DNA from 3 places in the Vibrio sp. 1249-1 genome. Region 2 is predicted to be linked to each of the others. Evidence: riboswitches for the same ligand, from Rfam matches in the RefSeq annotation. Region 2 holds a riboswitch; each other region holds the start of a gene.
What was found. Region 2 has a riboswitch for thiamine pyrophosphate ahead of thiC (phosphomethylpyrimidine synthase ThiC). Riboswitches for the same ligand answer to the same signal wherever they lie in the genome.
Positions count from the first base shown of each region.

Region 1: another riboswitch for thiamine pyrophosphate. It lies ahead of thiB (thiamine ABC transporter substrate binding subunit); the one in region 2 lies ahead of thiC (phosphomethylpyrimidine synthase ThiC).
Region 3: another riboswitch for thiamine pyrophosphate. It lies ahead of thiD (bifunctional hydroxymethylpyrimidine kinase/phosphomethylpyrimidine kinase); the one in region 2 lies ahead of thiC (phosphomethylpyrimidine synthase ThiC).

Region 1 is NZ_JAWOWJ010000012.1:78,120-80,388, reverse strand. Features, by position in the region: gene thiP (thiamine/thiamine pyrophosphate ABC transporter permease ThiP) at 1-109, opposite strand, end outside; gene thiB (thiamine ABC transporter substrate binding subunit) at 151-1,143, opposite strand; TPP riboswitch at 1,216-1,352, opposite strand; gene R7Z50_RS18890 (flavin prenyltransferase UbiX) at 1,390-2,028, opposite strand; gene mpl (UDP-N-acetylmuramate:L-alanyl-gamma-D-glutamyl-meso-diaminopimelate ligase) at 2,034-2,269, opposite strand, start outside.
Region 2 is NZ_JAWOWJ010000024.1:1,565-3,833, forward strand. Features, by position in the region: gene R7Z50_RS22905 (multicopper oxidase family protein) at 1-134, shown strand, start outside; gene crcB (fluoride efflux transporter CrcB) at 258-641, shown strand; TPP riboswitch at 703-801, shown strand; gene thiC (phosphomethylpyrimidine synthase ThiC) at 967-2,269, shown strand, end outside.
Region 3 is NZ_JAWOWJ010000003.1:3,698-5,966, reverse strand. Features, by position in the region: gene thiD (bifunctional hydroxymethylpyrimidine kinase/phosphomethylpyrimidine kinase) at 1-762, opposite strand, end outside; TPP riboswitch at 860-967, opposite strand; gene R7Z50_RS06750 (TldD/PmbA family protein) at 1,279-2,269, shown strand, end outside.

The DNA of each region.
Region 1 (2,269 bases), on a different contig from region 2:
CAGACACATCAAGTGAAGGGGCTTGAACAATCAAAGCACCTAGGGCAGAAATAACAAAGGTCGCGATGATCATCGCGACCCCTAAACCTATTTTTGGAACAGAATTCAAAGGTAAAACCTATCTCATTCAGATGAGGATGGAAACGTCAGCTAAAACGTCAATGCGCTTTGCCATTCGCGAATCCAAGACTTACGCATTTTTGCCACTTCATCAGCACTAAAGCTCAACGACTTGCTTGGAACACTCAAAGTTTCAAAACCTTTAGGTAACTCAACGTCAGTGACTGGGTACATCCAGTTACCCGTTGGCATCGCCGATTGGAACTCATCACTTAAAATGAAACTCATAAATTGATCAGCAAGTTCTGAATTTTTTGCCCCTTTCACTTTGGCGGCTACTTCAACTTGCATGTAGTGGCCTTCAGCAAAATTCGCCGTAGCAAACTTCGAATCGTTTTCCGCAATTAAGTGGTACGCAGGTGAAGTGGTGTAAGAAAGCACTAAATCGGACTCACCATTGAGGAACATAGAATACGCCTCAGACCAACCTTTCGTGACCGTTACGGTTTTGCTCGCTAGCTTCTGCCACGCTTGCGTCACATCGTCGCCATAAATAGATTTCATCCATAGCATTAAGCCTTGGCCCGGCGTTGAAGTCCGCGGATCTTGGTAAATCACTTTCAGATCGTTGCGCGTTTCCACCAGCTCTTTCATGCTTTTCGGCGGATTAGCCAGTTTCTCTTTGTTGTACACAAACGCGAAGTAGCCGTAATCGTACGGTACAAACGTCGTGTCACTCCAACCGTTTGGTAACACTGTGTTAGCCGTATCCACATTGTGCTCGGCAAGCAGATCGGTTTTCTTCGCTTCTGCCATCAGATTGTTATCCAAACCTAATACGATGTCCGCTTTGCTATTACCGCCTTCAAGACGAAGACGATTCAGAATCGACACACCATCGTCCAACGCTACGAAGTTAACGTCACAGCCACATTTTGCTTCAAAAGCTTGCTCGATTTTAGGACCCGGCCCCCAATCTGCGGCAAAAGAGTCGTAGGTATAGATGGTTAATGTGTTTTCAGCGGCAAACGCTGAAGTAGAGGTGATTGCAGCTAGGGCAATCAGATTTAGAGTGGGTTTCACAGCTCGCTCTCCATGATTATTTCAGAGAAATAAGTTGAGCGGCACAGGGTTTGAGGCGGCTATTAAGGACTTCCAATATCCAGACTCAATTCCTACGCCAGCATTATCTGGTTCAGGTAATACGGGTCCCTAGTTAAACACTTAGGTCTCAGCGCCCCAATGCATTGATTGACTCAATGCTAAATGGGTTTGCTCCCCGATGAGTTGGATGGATTGTAAAGGTATTTGAGTGGTTACACAATCAGCTCACGAGCGCTGGTCATAACCCCAACGAGGCACCAAACCTTGCTCAATACCTAAGTGGTCGAGAATTCTCGCCACCATAAAATCCACTAAGTCTTCAATGCTCTTTGGCCGATGATAGAAGCCCGGAGCCGCTGGCATGATGGTGACGCCCATTTGCGACAGTTTGTGCATGTTCTCCAGATGTAGCGTTGAAAATGGTGTTTCGCGAACCACGAGCAACAGCTGCCCGCGCTCTTTCATTACCACATCAGCGGCCCGCTCGATCAAGTTATCTGACATACCATGCGCAATCGCTGCAACGCTTCCCGCAGAACATGGGCAAACCACCATTTGCTTTGGTGCAGCAGAACCAGACGCAACCGGTGAGAACCAGTCATCTTTACCGCAAACGGTGATGTTATCGGGATTGCAGTTCAGGTGCTCTACCAACGCTTGCTTTGCGGCTTCTGGCCCACTTGGCAGCTTAAGATTATGCTCGGTTGCCATCACAACACGAGCTGCCGAAGAAATCAGAACGTAGACATGATAATCCGCCGCAACCAAGCATTCTAAAAGACGAAGGCCGTAGGGAGCACCAGAAGCCCCCGTTAATGCCAACGTGATGGCTTTTTTATGAGAGGGTTGTGTTTTGTTTTGCATATAAATCAGGCTTTTTGTTTTAACTGCTCAAGAAGTTTTCCGTGAATACCACCAAAGCCACCGTTGCTCATGACTAGAATTTGGTCACCTGGTCGCGCACGTTCGACGATCTTGGCTACAAAGTTATCTATATCCGCATCGACAAACGCTGGCTGTTTGCATTGGTCGGCAATGTCTTGCACAGACCACTCGATATTATCTGGCTGGAACAAGAAGACTTCATCTGCACTGTGTAGTGACT
Region 2 (2,269 bases):
ATACGGTCTTACTTGGAAAAAATGGCAGTGCGAAAGCGGCATTTTTTGCAGATAACCCAGGGCGTTGGATGTACCATTGTCATGTGATTGAACACATGAAGACGGGTTTGATGGGTTACATCGAAGTAAAGTGACTCCTGTAACTTTTTAAATCTTGATAAGTTTTAAGCGCTATACTTTGCTGAATTCTAAGATTGTATAATCACTATTGCCGTAAATTTGATTACAATGTCGCCATTAACTTTTCTGGGGGAATTATGGGACAACTATCCGTTTTGGGTTTTATTGCATTGGGTGGCGCATTTGGTGCATGTTCTCGTTACTTAATTTCTGAACTTTGTGTGATGCTACTCGGTCGTGGCTTTCCGTACGGTACCTTGACCGTGAACGTGGTTGGCTCATTTATTATGGGTCTACTGATTGCTGCGTTTGAAACTGAGTTGATGGTCACTGACCCATGGCGTCAAATCATCGGTCTTGGTTTTTTGGGCGCATTAACCACATTCTCTACTTTCTCGATGGATAACGTGCTGCTTATGCAGCAGGGCGCTTTCTTTAAGATGGGATTGAACGTATTGCTGAATGTCGTGTTAAGCATTTCAGCTGCGTGGATTGGTTTCCAATTATTGATGCGTAGCTAGCAAAAATACTCAAATCTTAATCAGGTCGGCTTGGTTTAACCAAGCCGTTTTTATATACTGATTTTACTTGTCGGAGTGCCATAAGGCTGAGACCGTTAATTCGGGATCCGTTGAACCTGATCAGATTAGAATCTGCGAAGGGAACAAGAGAAGATATCTACACCAGGGTTCTATCTGGTCGACCTATCAAATAGTCGAATGTTGTTATAGACGAAGAGCACTCGCTCAACTTGTCCTTAATTCGATTCCTCTTGTCGCATCTATCCGCCAAGCATTTTTATCCCAATACTTTTTATCTAAGCATAACAAAGCAAGGAAAAATGCTATGTCGAGTCGCAAGCAAGCGAGACTGGAAGCAAAACAGTTCATTGATACACTCTCGGTACAACCGTACCCAAATTCAAGCAAAGTCTACGTAGAAGGTTCACGTCCTGATATTCGTGTGCCAATGCGTGAAATATCACTCGCTGATAGCCTTATTGGAGGCACAAAAGAAGCGCCCATTTTCGAGCCTAATGAGCCAGTACGTGTTTACGATACCTCGGGTGTATACACAGATCCAGAACACACCATAGACCTCTACAACGGCTTACCTAAGCTGAGAGAAAGGTGGATTGAAGAGCGTGCCGATACTGAACTACTCGATGAAGTAAGCTCGGTATACACCAAAGAACGCCTAGAAGATGAAACGCTAGACGATCTTCGTTACGGCAATCTACCACGTATTCGACGTGCCAAAGATGGGCAGTGCGTGACTCAATTGCACTATGCTCGCAAAGGCATTATCACCCCAGAAATGGAATATATCGCCCTACGTGAAAATATGGGGCGTGCTCAGTACCGCGATGAAGTGCTGAATCAACAACATCCGGGTCAAAGCTTCGGAGCGAATCTTCCAAAAGACATTACCGCCGAGTTTGTGCGTAAAGAAGTCGCCGAAGGTCGCGCGATTATCCCTTCTAATATTAACCACCCAGAATCCGAACCAATGATCATTGGGCGTAACTTTTTGGTCAAAGTGAACGCCAACATCGGTAACTCATCGGTCACTTCTTCGATTGAAGAAGAAGTAGAGAAGTTAGTATGGGCAACGCGCTGGGGTGGCGATACCGTTATGGATCTCTCTACTGGACGTAATATTCACGAAACTCGCGAGTGGATTCTACGTAACAGTCCGGTTCCTATCGGTACCGTACCAATGTATCAAGCGCTTGAGAAAGTGAATGGTGTGGCGGAAAACCTTAACTGGGAAGTGATGCGCGATACTCTGATTGAGCAAGCAGAGCAGGGCGTAGACTACTTCACTATCCATGCCGGTTTACTACTTCGTTATGTGCCAATGACTGCAAAACGCGTTACTGGCATTGTTTCTCGTGGTGGTTCTATCATCGCGAAATGGTGTTTAGCGCATCACCAAGAAAGCTTCTTATACACCCATTTTCGAGAGATCTGTGAAATCTGTGCTAAATACGATGTCGCACTATCTCTTGGTGATGGTCTGCGTCCTGGCTCGGTTGCTGATGCTAACGATGAAGCGCAATTTGCAGAGCTTCGTACCCTTGGTGAGTTAACCAAGATAGCGTGGGAATACGACGTACAGGTGATTATCGAAGGTCCTGGTCATGTTC
Region 3 (2,269 bases), on a different contig from region 2:
GTACTGCTTACCCAGGTGCACCGCTTTGTGTAGGTTGTTGCCTTGGCCAAGATAAGACGTAATGGCGGAAGAAAGTGTACAGCCTGTGCCATGGGTGTTTTTGGTTGGAAATCGCTTGGCGCTAATTAACTCGGCACTGTCTTGCATGATAAGCAGATCGTTGCTGTTTTCATTTTCTTCAAGGTGACCGCCTTTGAGCAGAATAGCTTTGGCGCCAAGCGCACGAAGGTCGGTAATCATATCGTTCATTTCAGATTCTGATTGAGGCATTGGCTTACCCGTCAATGCTGCGCCTTCGGGTAGGTTAGGGGTAATGATGTCTGCGAGCGGAATCAATTCTTCTTTTAAAGTGCTGATTGCCGACTGTTCCAGTAATAGATCGCCGCTGGTGGCCACCATCACAGGGTCAATCACGAGGTGTTTTGGCTGGTATTGTTTAATTTTGTCTGCAACGACTTTGATGATGTTGGAATCTGCCAGCATGCCCACTTTGACTGCCACGATGTTGAGGTCGGTAAATACTGCATCAAGTTGGCTCTCTACATGGTCGAGAGGAATGGGGAAAATCGCAGAAACGCCTTGGGTATTTTGTGAAGTAATCGCCGTGATTACCGAGCAAGCAAAACTGCCGGTTGCGGACATCGCTTTGATGTCGGCTTGAATACCTGCACCGCCACCACTGTCTGAGCCTGCGATGGTCAATACGATAGGGGTAGGCAAGGCTGGCGTGTGATGTGAATGAGGTTGTGATTGCTGCGTCATGGTCGCTCCTACTACAAGACGTATAGGAACTGACTTTGACCGTTGCAGATAGATCGATTTTTCGATCGCTATCGCTTACCTAAGAGGGGCGACGAAAGGCAAAGTGTGCATAGTTCCCTACGTCAGTGCTAACTGAATCAGGTTCAACGGGTCTCGAATTTCGATCTCAGCCAACACTTGTCGTGTGGCCCCCCGACTATTTCGTTCGGATGATAGCAGGACCATTGCGGAAGGGATACGTTTTTTGAGCGTAATTATAATGAGTATTCAATTATGCGAGGTGAGTGATAAAGTAAGCACCTAAATGGTTTGCTGGGTGGAATTTACTAGTGCAACGCTCTGGTGAATGAGCAGAACCTGGAATATTTAATAAATAATCGTGGTCTCGTTAAGCAAGGATTAGCATAAAACAAGGTTAAAAAACTGTTAAAATTTAACGTGTTGCCAATTTAACTTTGTTGAACTTTTTCACAGTTAATTAGGATGGCTAAGACGATCATCGAGCAAGGAGACTTCATGCTTAATTCTGTAACAGCGAAGTCAGTGATCGATCATGCGCTCTTTTTGGGGGCTGATTTCGCTGAACTATTCGTTGAACATCACCAAACCAACACTGTCCAGCTCGCATCTGGTGAAGTGGATAAGGTTAACTCGGGTATCGATTTTGGTATCGGTATTCGTCTTTTTTTCGGTCATAAGGTGCTTTACGGTTACACTAACAGCACAGATGAAGCCGAACTAAAGCGCGTAACCTCGCTGCTTGCTGCAAAAGACAAGCGTGAGCAAATCGCGTCAGCGGGTTCTTTGAATTTGAACCGCTACCCAATCCAACATGGTTGCCGCATGCCGCTAAGTAAGGATGCTAACCTAGATTCAAAAATCGCGTTTCTATTGAAAGTTGACCAAGCCGCACGTGCTGAGAGTGAGCATATCAGCCAGTTTATTGGCAGCGTGCTTCAGCGTGAACAACAAGTGTCTATCTTCAACTCAGAAGGTCTACACGTTGACGATACTCGCCACTACATTCGTGTTGCTGGTAACACTGTCGCGCAAAAAGGTAATGAGCAGTCTTCTGGTATGGAAGGTCCTGGCGCTCTTGCTGGTTGGGAATTCAGTGAACAGCTTGATGCCAAAGAGCTAGGTCAAACTATCGCGCAGCAAGCGTTAGTAAAACTTGGCGCGGATGCTTGTCCATCGGGTGAAATGCCGGTGGTGATTGGTAACGGCTTTGGTGGCGTTATCTTCCATGAAGCATGTGGTCACTTGTTAGAAACCACTTCAGTTGCGAAGAAAGCATCAGTCTTCCACGACAAGATGGGCGAAATGGTTGCTCACACCGCAGTGAATGCAGTCGATGATGGCACCATGACTAACGAATGGGGCTCGATTCATGTTGATGATGAAGGCATGAAGACTCAGCGCACTCAATTGATCAAAGACGGTAAGCTTACCAGCTTCATGGTCGATAAAATGGGGGGCATGAAGACAGGTTACGAACCTACGGGGT